2 regions of the Sphingobium sp. TomTYG74 genome follow, and region 1 is predicted to be linked to the other one. Evidence: riboswitches for the same ligand, from Rfam matches in the RefSeq annotation. Region 1 holds a riboswitch; the other holds the start of a gene.
What was found. Region 1 has a riboswitch for cobalamin ahead of ACZ5TB_RS14110 (DUF1636 domain-containing protein). Riboswitches for the same ligand answer to the same signal wherever they lie in the genome.
Positions count from the first base shown of each region.

Region 2: it holds a riboswitch for cobalamin, as region 1 does, so the genes downstream of both, ACZ5TB_RS00495 (TonB-dependent receptor plug domain-containing protein) here and ACZ5TB_RS14110 (DUF1636 domain-containing protein) in region 1, are expected to answer to the same signal.

Region 1 covers NZ_AP027342.1:206,856-213,961, forward strand. Annotated here, with positions in the region: gene cobN (cobaltochelatase subunit CobN) at 1-496, opposite strand, end outside; gene cobW (cobalamin biosynthesis protein CobW) at 496-1,548, opposite strand; gene ACZ5TB_RS14100 (HoxN/HupN/NixA family nickel/cobalt transporter) at 1,545-2,594, opposite strand; cobalamin riboswitch at 2,766-3,011, opposite strand; gene ACZ5TB_RS14105 (formate dehydrogenase accessory sulfurtransferase FdhD) at 3,117-3,899, shown strand; cobalamin riboswitch at 3,946-4,135, shown strand; gene ACZ5TB_RS14110 (DUF1636 domain-containing protein) at 4,296-4,703, shown strand; gene cobT (nicotinate-nucleotide--dimethylbenzimidazole phosphoribosyltransferase) at 4,700-5,716, shown strand; gene ACZ5TB_RS14120 (histidine phosphatase family protein) at 5,713-6,279, shown strand; gene ACZ5TB_RS14125 (adenosylcobinamide-GDP ribazoletransferase) at 6,276-6,986, shown strand; gene ACZ5TB_RS14130 (threonine-phosphate decarboxylase) at 6,983-7,106, shown strand, end outside.
Region 2 covers NZ_AP027341.1:94,186-101,291, forward strand. Annotated here, with positions in the region: gene nirB (nitrite reductase large subunit NirB) at 1-197, shown strand, start outside; gene nirD (nitrite reductase small subunit NirD) at 203-538, shown strand; gene ACZ5TB_RS00480 (molybdopterin-dependent oxidoreductase) at 663-3,275, shown strand; gene cobA (uroporphyrinogen-III C-methyltransferase) at 3,262-4,044, shown strand; gene mobA (molybdenum cofactor guanylyltransferase) at 4,129-4,665, opposite strand; cobalamin riboswitch at 4,693-4,953, shown strand; gene ACZ5TB_RS00495 (TonB-dependent receptor plug domain-containing protein) at 5,122-6,990, shown strand; gene ACZ5TB_RS00500 (ABC transporter substrate-binding protein) at 7,027-7,106, opposite strand, start outside.

The sequences.
Region 1 (7,106 bases):
CCGCGTCCAGCCCCGCGATCCGCGCGGCCGTCTTCAGGAAGGCCGTGGCATTGGCGACGCCCCCCTGCCGCAGATAATCGCGCAGCCGATCGCATATCTCCGGCGGCAGGGTAGAGGCGGCGCGCAGTTCCGGATCATCCTCCCGCCCGTCCGCGATCGCGGCAAAGGCGATGCCCTTTTCCCGCGCAACATTGGCAATTTCCTCAATGCCATAGGGCCAATAGCTCTTGCCCCCTAACAGCACCACGCACACGAACTTCGCACGCGAAATCACCTGTTCGACATATAGGTCGACCGAATAGGGATGCTTCAATTGCAGCAGGTTGGCCAGCCGGATCACCGGCGCGCCATCCCCCAGGATCGCCGCCGCGCTCGCAAAGCAGGCAAGGTCGCTGTCCGCCACGGTCAGCAGCACGATGTCGCCCGGCGACTGGCCAAGGTCGATTGCTTCGTCCCCGTTCGAAACGGTCCCCGGCGTGGCGGTCAGCAGATGCATCAGGCGCCCGCCATCTGCCCTGCCAGCTGCTTTGAAAGCGCGCCTTCGATCGCCGCGCGATCCAGCCCGGCCTGACCGATCACCACCAGCCGCGAAGCGCGCGCTTCGCCCGCCTGCCAGTGCCGGTCATAATGATGCTGGATACGTGGCCCGACCGCCTGAATGACCAGCCGCGCCGGGCGACCCGCAATGGCCACGAAGCCCTTCACCCGCAATATGTCATGATCGGCGATAACGCGCCCCAACGCCTCCAGCAGCGGCGCAGGATTGCCCAATTCCCCCAGTTCCACGACGAAGCTGTCGAAATCCTCATGATCATGATCGTCCTCATCGTCATGATGGGACCGGCGCCCGTCAATCTGCTCCTCCACACCCGCGCCCAGGCCCAGCAGGATGGCAGGGTCGATCTCCCCGCGCGCCGTGCGGACGATGCGCACGCCCGGCCGCACCTCGCCGCCCAGCTGCTGCTCCAGTTCCACCAGCCCGTCCGGCGCAACCAGATCGGTCTTGTTCAGCAGCACCAGGTCGGCACAGGCCAGCTGATCCTCAAACAATTCCTCGATCGGGCTGTCATGGTCGAGCGTCGGGTCAGCCGCCCGCGCCGCAGCCAATGCCGCCTCGTCATGCGCAAAGCGCCCCGCCGCCAGAGCGTCCGCATCGACCAGGGCAATGACGCCATCCACCGTCGCCCGCGTCCGGATGTCAGGCCATTGGAACGCCTTCACCAACGGCTTGGGCAGGGCAAGCCCCGACGTCTCGATGATGATATGATCGGGCGGCACATCCCGGTCCAGCAGCCGCTGCATCGTCGGCAGGAAATCGTCCGCAACAGTGCAGCAGATGCAGCCATTGGCCAGCTCGATAATGTCGTCATCCGGGCAAGCCTCATCGCCGCACCCCTTCACCAGCGACCCATCGACGCCCACATCGCCAAACTCGTTGATAATCAGCGCCAGCCGCCGGCCGCCCGCATTTTCGATCAAATGGCGGATCAGCGTCGTCTTCCCGGCACCCAGAAATCCGGTAATGACGGTAGCAGGAACCTTGCTCATAAAGTCTGTCCTTGATTGGAGAGGAGCACTTCGATCTCGTCGAAGCGCTTCCAGCGGTAGATGAACCAGCTCACCAGCCAGCAGGCGGCGAACAGGCCGATGATGAAGAAACCGAGACTGTTGAAATGCTCGCCCAGATTGGCGGCCACCGACCAGACGCCGCCCGTCAGGCCCAGCTTGTCGCCCAGCAGCGCCGCCGCCTCGATCCCGCCGATGACGATGGCGACCAGCGCCGACACCGATGTGATGGTGATATTATAGTAGAGCTTGCGGATCGGCTTCACGAACGCCCATTGATAGGCGCCCATCATCAGCGCCCCGTCCGCCGTGTCGATCAACACCATGCCTGCGGCGAACAGCAGCGGAAAGATGAGCACGGTCGCGATCGAAAGCCCACTCGCCGCCTGACCCGCCGACAGGCCGAGGATCGCGACTTCAGTCGCCGTGTCGAACCCAAGACCGAACAGGAACCCGAGCGGCGCCATGTGCCAGCTGCGCGTCACGAGCCGGAACAGCGGCCGGAACAGGCGGGCAAGAAAACCCCGATTGCCGAGCAAAATGTCCATGTCCTCATCGGCATAGGCGCCGCCACTGCGAACATGGTTAAACGTCTTCAGAACCGACCGCAGGATCATCAGGTTCATCGCGGCAATGGCGAACAGGAATGTGGCGGAGATGATCGTCGCGATCGTCCCGCCGATCTCGCCCGCCGCCTCCACGCTGCTTAGCGCGCTAGCGGCGAAAGCGATTCCGACGGCGGCGATCAGCACGATCCCGCTATGTCCGATCGCGAACCACAGCCCCACGGTCAGCGGCCGCTGTCCATCCTGCATCAGCTTGCGGGTCACATTGTCGATCGCGGCGATATGGTCCGCGTCCACCGCATGGCGCAGCCCCAGGCTCCACGCCAGCAGGGCGGTGCCCAGCATCATCGTGTCGCCCGCAAAGATCAGCAAGGCGCACAGCCACAGCCCGATATTGATCGCGATCAGCCCCGCGAACATGAAAGCGGCGCGTCGTCGCAGCGCCGGAAATTGCATGGCCATAAAAACATGGCTCCCGTCAGCGTCAGCGAGACTGGACGGGACCTCCGCTAAGCGGCCGACATTCCGCGCCGGACGGACGCATCATAGCGCCCGGCACGCATGCCGGTGCGGACCCGCCGCACGCGTCGCTCAGACGGAATACCGTGCCCCGGCCATCCCCTGGGCCAAAGCAAGAGCGACCAGACGCCGACAGGTCTCCTGGCTTGCGGGTCATCGCTCGACACATGGCCTTCCCAGGCCTCGCATGATTTAGCGTCCGGCCCAGTGGCTGACCCTCCGACAAGTGACGGAAGGTCGCTATGCGTCTCGCTCACCGCTTACAGTTGCAGGGACAGCCGCGGATTTGGGCGCCTTGTCAGCAACCCGCACCGCATTCCCTTTAAAGCCCTTTCGGGCACCGGCGCGATCGTGGCCGTGCATAGATGGCTTGGCCGCCAAAGGAAAGCGGCAGTTGCATGGCCGCGTCCGATTGCCTGCCATGCCATATTGCCGCGTGCACCTTGCCCGCCTAGACCGGCGTCTATGTCTTCGCCCTTCTCCTTCACCCGCATCACCCCCGACGGCGAGGCATCGCCGGTGACGCGCGAGTTGGCGGAGGAAGCGCCTGTCGCGATCGAGTTCAACGGCGTTGGCTATGCCGTGTTGATGGCGACGCCGACCGATGTTGCGGAACTGGTGCAGGGGTTTGCGTTGGCCGAGCGGCTGGTCATCCCATCCGACGCGCCGCTTGACGTCGATGTCCATGCTACGGAGCAGGGCTTGGTCGCACGGGCTACGCTGCCGGAAGACCGGGTCGAGGGGCTGCTAGGCCGGGTCCGTCATCGCGTCTCCGATTCCTCCTGTGGTCTGTGCGGCGTTGAAAATCTGGAACAGGCGCTGCGTCCCTTGCCTGCCGTGACTGCCCGATCGGACGCGAGCCGGGAAGCGATCTTCGGTGCCCTGCACGATCTTGCCGCGCATCAGCCGCTTAATCGGCAAACTGGCGCGGTCCATGTGGCGGCGTTGGCCGGGACGGATGGTGCCATCCGCCTCGCCTATGAAGATGTGGGCCGCCACAATGCCTTCGACAAGCTGATCGGGGCCATGCGGCGGGGGCAATTGTCGTGGGATGGCGGCTTCGCGCTGTTGTCCTCCCGCTGTTCCTTTGAGCTGGTGGAAAAGGCGGCGCTCGCCAATTGCCCCCTGCTCGTCACCATCTCCGCTCCCACGCGTTTGGCAGCCGAGCGCGGGGCCAGCGCCGGATTGCCGATCGTCGTGCTTGCCCGGCCCGATGCCGTGCTGGCGGCGGGTGACCTGCCCGACTGACGTAAACCGCTTCATCTACCGCTTGCGGGCTTGGCCCCGTCTCTTTATCAGCAGCCCCGCGACAGGTTCCCCTCGGGGATCAAAAGGGAAGTCGGGTGTAATGCCCGCGCTGCCCCTGCAACTGTAAGCGGTGAGTGGACCGGCCACGCAGCCATTGGGGGAGCTTTTCCCCCGAGAAGGCGGCCGGTGCGCAGCGACCCGTGAGCCAGGAGACCTGCCTGCCGCAGTCGTTCTTCGACCGGACAGGGTGTGCCGGACGAACGGGGTTCCCCTCGCGGACGACAGCCACCGCCTTGCTCGCCTTCGGGCGGGGCAGGGCCGTTTGCGGTTCGATTTTGCGGGGAGGACCATGATGACGGTCTTTCATGTTCACATGGTTATGGAAGTGCGCCGCTGATGCTGTGCGCGGTCGAAAACGGGGCGTCGGTGGTGGTCTGCTCGACCTGCCGCCTGTCCGCCGAACAGCGGGAAGATGGGGCAGGGCGACGCGGCGGCGCGTTGCTGGTTGCGGCCATGCGCGACCTTCAGGCGGCCGAGCCTGCTTATGATGCGGTTGCCGTGCAGGACATGCCCTGCCTCTTCGCCTGCCAGCGTCATTGCACCGTCCATGTGCGTGGTCCCGGCAAAGTCGGCTATGTGCTGGGCGACTTCACCCCGGACGCGGACGCCGCCCGCGCCATCCTCGACTATGCCTTGCTCCACGCCGCCAGCGAAGAAGGCGTCGTGCGTTACGCCGAATGGCCGCAGGGGGTGAAGGGCCATTTCATCGTCCGCACCCCGCCAGAAGGCTTCGTTTGCACATGATCCGCTTTCAGGATCGCACCGAGTTCCACAACGCGCTGGCCACGCTTCCAGAACCGGACGCAGCGGCGATCGAAGCCGCAGCGACGCGGCAAGCCTCTTTGACAAAGCCCGCCGGATCGCTCGGCCGTCTGGAGGATATCGCCCTCTTCATGGCAGGGTGGCAGGGTAGCGAACGTCCACGCGCCGACCGCATCCGCGCCGCCATCTTCGCGGGCAATCATGGCGTCGCCGCGCGTGGTGTCAGCGCCTTCCTGCCTTCTGTCACCGCGCAGATGGTCGCAAACTTCCAGGCAGGCGGCGCGGCGATCAACGCGCTTGCGGGCGCCTGCGGAGCCGAGTTGGCCATCGTCCCGCTCGCGCTCGACAAACCCACCGCCGACATATGTGAAGCCTCGGCCATGACGGAGGCCGAATGCCTCGACGCCCTGAACGCAGGCGCCGCCGCCGTCGTGCAAGATTGCGACCTGTTCTTCGCAGGTGAAATGGGCATCGCCAATACCACGCCCGCCGCCGCACTGTGCCTTCAATCCTTCGGCGGCGAGGCCCAGGATTGGACGGGGTGGGGCACCGGCATCGATGCAGCAGCCCTCACCCGCAAGACCCAAGCCGTCCAGATCGCGCATGCCCTGCATGCGCCCCATTGCGCCGACGCTTTCGAAACGCTCCGTCGCCTTGGCGGGCGAGAGATCGCGGCGATGGCAGGGGCCATCCTCGCCGCGCGCATGATGCGCGTGCCGGTGCTGCTCGACGGCTTTATCTGCGGCGCGGCCGTCGCCCCTCTGGCCCGCGACAATCCGGCTATTACGGCCCACTGCCTCGCAGCCCACTGCTCCGCCGAAGCAGGCCATGCCCGGCTGCTAGAAAAGCTCGGCCTGCACCCCTTGCTTCACCTCGACATGCGCCTCGGCGAAGGCAGCGGCGCGGCGGTCGCGGCGCAACTCATCCGCTCGGCCCTCGCCGCGCATGACCAGATGGCAACCTTTGCCGAAGCCTCCGTGGCTAACGCGCTATGAGCCCGCTCACGCTCCACCTGATGCGCCACGCAGCGCCACAAACGCCTGGCCTCCTGCTCGGTCATATGGACATGCCGCCCGACCGGGCTGCCATGCAGCTTTGCATCGAACGATCCCGCGCGCTGGCATTCGACCGCCTGATCAGCTCCGACCTGACACGAGCTCGCACCCCGGCCAACTTAATCGCCGCCGCCCGGCAGGTGCCGTACGACATCGACGCGCGCTGGCGCGAACTGCACTTCGGCGCGTGGGAGGGCACTGATCCCGCAACTCTCCCCGCCGAGGAAATTAGTCGCTTCTGGTCATCCCCGGACGACCATCCTCCGCCGGGAGGGGAAAGCTGGTCCAGCCTTTGTCTGCGCGTAAAGGCGGCGCTTTGCGAAATCGACCGGCCCTCACTGGTCCTGACCCATGCCGGTGCGATCCGTGGCGCGCTGACGATGCTGTGTGGCTTCACCTACCAGCAAGCCTGGGCAATCGACCTTCCCTATGGCGCCTTGCTCAGCCTGCGCGTCTGGCCGGGAGACAATCCCGGCGCGCAGATTACCGGGCTCGTAACATGACTCGCCTCATCCTCGCCCTGCAACTCATGACCCGCCTGCCGCTTCCGCATGTGCGCGCGGAGGAAAAGGACTTCGCCGCCGCGATCAGATGGTTTCCCGCGACCGGCCTCATCGTCGGCCTCGCCGTCGCTGCGGCCATGACGATCGGCCTCAGCGTCGATCCCTGGATGGCGGCATTGCTCGGCCTCATCGCCTGGGTCGCCATCACCGGAGCGCTGCATCTCGACGGTCTTGGCGACATCGCTGACGGGGCAGGGGCGGCCCATGGCGACCGGGCAAAGCTGTCCGCTGTCCTCGCCGATCCGCATATTGGGAGCTTCGGCGTCGTCACCATCGTCCTGCAACTGCTGGCGAAGCTGGTCCTGCTGCGCTTATGGGCGGACCATCTCACGCCCCTGACGATCATCGCCGTGCCCTTCGTCGCGCGGATCGGTCCGCTGGCATGGACCCTCTGGCTCCCGCCGCTCCATGAGGGTCTGGCCAGCCGCTTCCGCGAAAGCATCAGCCCGGTGCATTTGCTAGGCTGGACGATGCTGGCGGTAGCTCTCTGCCTGATCATTCCCGCCCTCCTGTCCGCCGCTATCCTCGTTCCCCTCTGGGCATGGTGGCTGCGCAGCCGGATCGGCGGTATTTCGGGCGATGGCCATGGTGCCGGGATCGAACTCATCGAAAGCGGCCTGCTAGCCGCACTGGTGCTGGCACGATGAGGGACATCTTCCACTGGCATGGCGGTCGTCTGGCAGCGGCGCGTAAGCATTATGCAGCCGTTGATCGGCCCTGGATCGATCTTTCCACCGGCATAAACCCGCTCGCCTGGCCCGGCACCG
Region 2 (7,106 bases), on a different replicon from region 1:
CGCCCTGGATCGAGCGTGTCGGCGTCGAATATGTGAAGCAGCGGATCGTGGAAGATGACGCAGGCCGCGAAGCCCTGCGCGCCCGCTTCCTCTACAGCCAAAGCTTCAGCCAGGACGATCCCTGGGCCGAACGCGCAGCGGGTGCCAATGCAGAACTGCACCAGCACCTCGACCCCATCGCCATCGCTGCGGAGTGAGACACATGACGACATGGATCGACATCGGAACGCTGGCCGACATTCCCCAGCGCGGCGCTCGCACAGTGCAGATTGCAGGCGAAAAGGAAATCGCCGTCTTCCGCACCAGCGACGACAAGGTCTTCGCGCTGGTCAATGAATGCCCGCACAAGCAGGGTCCGCTGAGCCAGGGCATCGTCCACGGCCACAGCGTCGCCTGCCCGCTCCACAACTGGAACATCGCCCTGAAAACGGGCGAGGCGCAGGGCAATGATGAAGGCTGCACGCCGACCATCGCCGTGAAAGAGGAGGGCGGTCGCATCCTGATCGCTCGCCCGGCGGCGATGAAGGCAGCAGCCTGACGAGCATCAAGCTTCCGGTCCCTAGCCAAAACGGCGGGGACCCGGGTGGGGGTGTCTTGTTGGCCATCCCTTGCGGCAAGCGCCTCCACCCAATTCCTGTTCCTCGGGACGAAGAGGTAAGAACATGACAGAGGCCATCCGCACCACCTGCGCCTATTGCGGCGTCGGTTGCGGCATCTCGGCCACGCCGACCGGACCCCGGTCGGTCATAATCAAGGGCGATGAGGCGCACCCGGCCAATGGCGGGCGCCTCTGCTCCAAGGGCACGCATCTGGGCGAGACGGTGGGGCTGCAAGGCCGCCTGCTGCACCCGATGATCGGCAACAAGCGCGCCAGCTGGGACAAGTCGCTGGACCTCGTTGCGAAGAAATTCCGCGAAACCATCGACCGCTATGGTCCCGACAGCGTCGCCTTCTATGTTTCGGGCCAGCTGCTGACCGAAGATTATTATGTCGCCAACAAGCTGATGAAGGGCTTCATCGGCACATCCAACATCGACACCAACAGCCGCCTCTGCATGTCGAGCGCGGTGGCGGGGCACAACCGTGCGTTCGGTGAGGATGTCGTGCCGGCCACCTACGGCGATCTGGAGGAAGCGGACCTGATCGTGCTGGTCGGTTCGAACACCGCCTGGTGCCATCCGATCGTCTATCAGCGCATTCAGGCCGCGCGCGCCGAACGCGGCACCAAGCTGGTCGTGATCGATCCCCGGCGCACAGAGACTTGCGAGGGTGCGGACCTCCATCTGCCGGTGAAGCCGGGGACGGACGTTGCGTTGATGAACGGCCTGCTCGCGTGGTGCGACGCAGAGGGGATCACCGATCCCGCCTTCCTGGGCGATCACGTCAACGCGCCTGAAGGCTTCTGGGAGCATATCCGCACCGGCCACGACCTGTGGACCACGGCGAAGACCTGCGACATCGCCCCCGCGCTGCTGGAACAGTTCTTCAAGATGTTCGCCGCCACGCCGCGTACCGTTACGCTGTTCAGCCAGGGCATCAATCAGTCGATCCGTGGCACCGATCAGGTCAACGCCATCGTCAATGTCCACCTGGCCACCGGCCGCATCGGCAAGCCGGGCGCCGCGCCTTTCTCGATCACCGGCCAGCCCAATGCCATGGGTGGTCGCGAAGTCGGCGGCCTCGCCTCGACGCTCGCCAGCCACATGGATTTTGCGCCAGAAAATGTGGAGCGCGTCGGCCGCTTCTGGGCCGCGCCGAACATGGCCACCAAGCCGGGCCTGAAAGCCGTCGATCTGTTCCGCGCGATCAACGAAGGCCGGGTCAAGGCGCTCTGGGTCATGGCGACCAACCCCGCCGTCTCGCTGCCCGACGCGGGACGCGTGCGAGAGGCATTGGAGTCCGTCCCCTTCCTCGTCGTGTCGGACATCATCGCCGACACCGACACCAGCGTCCATGCCGATGTGCGCCTGCCCGCTGCCGGTTGGGGCGAAAAGGATGGCACCGTCACCAATAGCGACCGCACCATCAGCCGCCAGCGCCCCTTCCTGGCGCTGCCCGGCGAGGCGAAGCCGGACTGGTGGATCGTCAAGGAAGTTGGCCGCCGCATGGGCTGGCGTAATGCCTTTGCCTATGATCGGCCTGCCGACATCTGGCGTGAACATGCGCGCCTGACCGCCTATCAGAATGATGGTCAGCGCCTGCTCAACCTCCGCGCCCAGGCGACGATCGGCAACGACGCCTATGAAGCGATGGAGCCCTTCCGTTGGGGTGGTGAGAAGCCCTTCGCCGACGGCCGTTTCTCAACGCCGGACGGCAAGGCGCGGCTGGTGCTGACCAAGCAGATGGAGGTGCAGGAGCCGCTCAAGCAGTGGCCGATGACGCTCAACACCGGCCGCTATCGCGACCAGTGGCACACCATGACGCGCACCGGCCTGTCGCCCAAGCTCGCCCGCCATCGCGAAGAGCCGCTGGTCGATATCCACCCCAAGGATGCCGAGGAACTGGGCATTTGCGACGGCGACCTCGCCCGGGTTCAGACCGCGCAGGGCAACAGCATCTTCCGCGTGGCTTTCAGCGAAGGCCAGCGTGTGGGCGAAATCTTCACGCCGATCCACTGGACCGATCAGGTCTCGACCGGCGGCCGCACCGGCCTGCTGCCCCGCCCGCTGGTCGATCCCCATTCGGGCCAGCCCGGTTTCAAATCGACGCCCGCCAGCATCGAGAAGGTCGCCACCGAGTGGAAGGGCTTCCTCATCCTGCGCGGCGAGCAGCCCGCCAAAATCCCCTGCCTCTGGGCGACGAAGGTTACCGTTCCGGGCGGCGCGCTCTACGAAGTCGCGGGCAATGGCGATCCCACGCGCCTTGAAGCCTGCCTGCCCAAGGGCGATCGTGTCGAAGCCGTCGACATGACGCGCGGCACCCGCCGCATCGCCATCATCCGCGAAGGCAAGCTGGCGGCCGTCCTCTTCGTCACCCGCACCGGCCTGCTCCCTTCGCGCGACTGGCTCATCGGCCAGCTCGAAGCCGAAGAGGTGGGCGCCTCCGTCCTCGCCGCGCGCGGTCCCGGCAACCAGCCCGACAAGGGGCCGACCATCTGCGTCTGCTTCGACATCGGCCTCAACCAGATCGTCGCCGCCATCCGCGATCAGAGCCTGGTCGACGTGCCCGCCATCGGCAAGGCGATCGGCGCGGGCACCAATTGTGGGTCCTGCCGTCCCGCACTCGCCAACATCCTCGCCCAACTTCCGCAGGAGACGCTTCATGCAGCCGAATGAGATGATCGCCCCCGGTGAAGTCTGGCTGGTCGGCGCAGGGCCGGGCGACCCGGACCTCCTCACCCGCAAGGCCGAAAAGCTGATCGCCGCTGCCGAGATCGTCTTCTACGACGCCCTCGTCGGCCCCGGCGTCCTCGACCTCATCCCCGAGGGCGTCGAGCGGGTCAGCGTCGGCAAACGCTCCGGCCGCCACAGCAAGGCGCAGGAAAGCATCAACGACCTCCTCCTCGCCGCCGCCAAGGCGGGCAAGCGCGTCGTGCGCCTGAAGGGCGGCGACCCCTCGGTCTTTGGCCGCTCGTCCGAAGAGATGGAGCATCTCGCCGCAGACGGCATCCGCTTCCGCATCTGCCCCGGCATCACCACCGCCAGCGCGGCGGCGGCAAGCGGCAGCGCCTCGCTCACCCTGCGCGGCAAGGCGCGGGGCCTGACGCTGGTGACCGCGCATCTGAAAGCCGGTGAACCGCTCAAGCTTGACTGGGAAGCGCTCGCCCGTCCCGGCGGCACGCTCGGCATCTATATGGGCCGCGCCGCCGCTGGAGAGATCAGCCGCCAGCTGATCGCCGCCGGACGCGATCCCGAAACGCCGGTGATGGTGGCGGTCAATGTCTCGCTCCCCACCGAACGCCTGATCCGGGGGAAGCTGTCCGCGCTTGCCTTCCTTGTCGCCACCATCAGCGATGAAGACCCGACCCTTCTTCTGATCGGCGAAGCGGTGGCGGGCACATCCATGCCAGTAGGGGTTGCAGCCAGCGTCGCTCTTCAGCTTTGAAGACCGGCTCTTTGCAACTTTTGCCCTGAGCTTGTCGAACGCCCCGGAACTTAGTTGGAAGGAAGGGAGGGGGCTTCGGCAAGCTCAGCTTGGCTCGCGCCAGTGCGCCAGATCCTCCGGCCGGTTGATATTGGGCAGCACCAGTTCCGGCCGCTCCACCACTCGCGCGCCGATCCGATCCAGCCAGCCATAGATCGACCGATTATTCTCCTCCGCCAGATGCGCGTCCAGTTCGTCCGCGAGCGACGCAGGCCAGAAGCCCGCAAGTTGCTGACCCTTCAGCACCGCCGCACTGTCACCCACCAGCGCCTCCACCAGCGCCGCCGGATAGACGGGCATGTCGCACCCCGTCGTCAGCACCGCATCGTAACCCTGACCGCGCGCATGATGCAGCGCCGCGTTCAGCCCACCCAGCGGCCCCATATCCGCCGCTGGCCGATCCGCCAGCCCCGTCAGCCCATCGACGCTCCGCCCACAGACCACCACGGCCTCCACGTGCGGCGCGATTGCCGCCACCGCATGCGCCATCAGCGTGCGCCCGTCCGGCATCAGCGCCAAAGCCTTGTCGCTCCCGAACCGGCTGGATCGCCCACCCGCCAGCACCGCGCCCAGCAATCGCATCGATCCACTCCTTGGCAATAGCCTCACTTTCCCCTATGGCGCGCCGCGTGAGCGGGCAACCGCTGACATGAAGATCGCGCCGGAAAGGGAATGCGGTGCGGACGGGATCACCGTCCAACTCCGCGGCTGTCCCTGCAACTGTAAGCGGCGAGCGCGATGCACAGGGAAACCTGCAAGCCTTCAAAGGGGAAGGCGAGGGGGACCAGCCACTGGACCAAAAGTCCGGGAAGGCGTGCATCACCGCGACGACCCGCGAGCCAGGAAACCTGCCGGCGCATGGTCGCTCTTGCCTTGGGTCCAGGGATCGGTCCGGGCACGGTTTTCCGTCTGAGCGACGAAGCGGCGCAGGGCCGCATCGGTGCGCGTGACGGGGCTGGCGTCTCTTCTTCCCGCGCAGCGGCCGCGCAAGCGGCAGGCCCTGGGCTCATGTCGCATGGCGCTCAGGGAAGACAGAACATGATCAGGACCGGAATTTCACTGCTGGCGCTCCTCGCCGCCACCCCCGCGCTCGCCGCAGACGCGGACGAGATCGTCGTCACCGCCCTCGGCATCGAACAGCCCACCGACGAGGTCGGTCAGGCGGTGACCGTGATCGACGAAAAGACGATCGAAACGCGCCAGAATGTCAGCGTCGCGGACCTGCTGATCACGACCCCCGGCATTCGCCTCAACCGCGCCGATGCCGTTGGCGGTGTCACCGGCATTTCGATCCGGGGCGCGGAAACGACGCAGACGCTGGTGCTGCTCGACGGCGTCAAGATCAATGACCCGAGCGTCATCGGCGATGCCTATGACTTCGGCAATCTGCTGACCGGCAACATCCGCCGCATCGAAATCCTGCGCGGCTCCAACTCTGTCGTCTATGGCAGCCAGGCGATCGGCGGCGTGGTCAACATCATGTCAGCGGAGCCCGGCGAAGGCTTTGGCGGCAGCGCCTCTGTTGATTATGGCTATGCCGACACGTTGAATGCGAAGGCTGACATATCGGGCAGCACAGGCATCGCCTCTGGCAGCGCGGGCGTCGCCTATTTTCGCACTGATGGCATCTCCGCTGCCCAGGGCGGCACGGAGAAGGACGGCTATGAAAATATCGCGACCCACGCGAAGCTGAAACTCGCCTTCACCGACAATCTCAGCCTCGACCTGCGCGGCTATTATATCCATGCGAACCTCGACACCGACATCTTCTTCGGCGCGCCGGCCGACACGACGGACAGTAGCAAGCTTGACCAATATATCGGCTATGCGGGGCTCAACCTCGCGTCATTCGACGGCAAGCTGACGCAGCGTGCGGCGGTAACTTGGTTCCGCAACGACCGCGACTATTTCTTCGCGCCCAGTTCCGCCCCGGATTACGGCTATTCGGGCAAAAATCTGCGCTTCGAATATGAAGGCGTCTATCAGCCCATGGATCAGGCCAAGCTGGTCTTCGGCTATGAGCATGAACGCCCGGACTATGATTCTTTTTATTATGATTTCTTCACAGGCGACAAGGTCGTCAGCACGGCCAAGGTCAACATCGATAGCGTCTATGCGCTGGCGGTCGTAAAGCCGTTCACCGGCATCTCCCTGACCGGCGGCGTACGCCACGACGATCACAGCCAGTTCGGCGGCGCGACCACGCTGGGTGCCAACGCCAACTACACGCCCAATGAAGGCCGCACCAACATCCGCGCCAGCTATGGCGAAGGCTTCCGTGCGCCCTCGCTCTATCAGATCTACGACGGCACCTATGGCAATCTCGACCTGAAGCCCGAACGGTCGAAAAGTTATGACGTCGGCTTCGACCAGAGCCTCGACGGCGGTCGCGCGATGATCTCCGTCACCGCGTTCCGCCGTGATACCCGTGACCAGATCTATTTCGACGGCTTTGCGCTGCCTTTCGGTCGCTACATCAACCTTACCAGCACCCGGGCGAAGGGCTTGGAAGCAGCCGTCACGCTGAAGCCCGTCGATGCGCTTACCGTCACCGCCGCTTACAGCTATATCGATGCCATCGACCGTTCCGAGGGTGGCATTAATGAAGGCAAGCGCCTCCCCCGCCGCGCCAAGGATGCGGTCAGCGTCTCGGCCGACTATGATTGGTCCTTCGGCCTATCGACCGGCGCAACGGTGACCATGGTCGGCGATAGCTTCAACGATGCCGCCAACACCCAGCGGATCGATGGCTATGCGCGGCTGGATCTGCGCGCTTCACTGCCGATCAACGAGCATCTGGAGATTTACGGCCGCATCGACAATGTTACGGATGAAGAATATGCGACCGTCTATGGCTACAGCACCTACGGCCGGTCGGCCTATGGCGGCGTGCGTGTCCGCTTCTGACGGTAGAAGGTGAAGGGGGTGGGCGACTGCCCCTTATCAGCGGGGCGTGGCCTTTGGTCGCGCCCTGCCTTTGCTTGCGGCGTCCGCCTGCGCCACGATGCTGCGTGCGGCCTGCA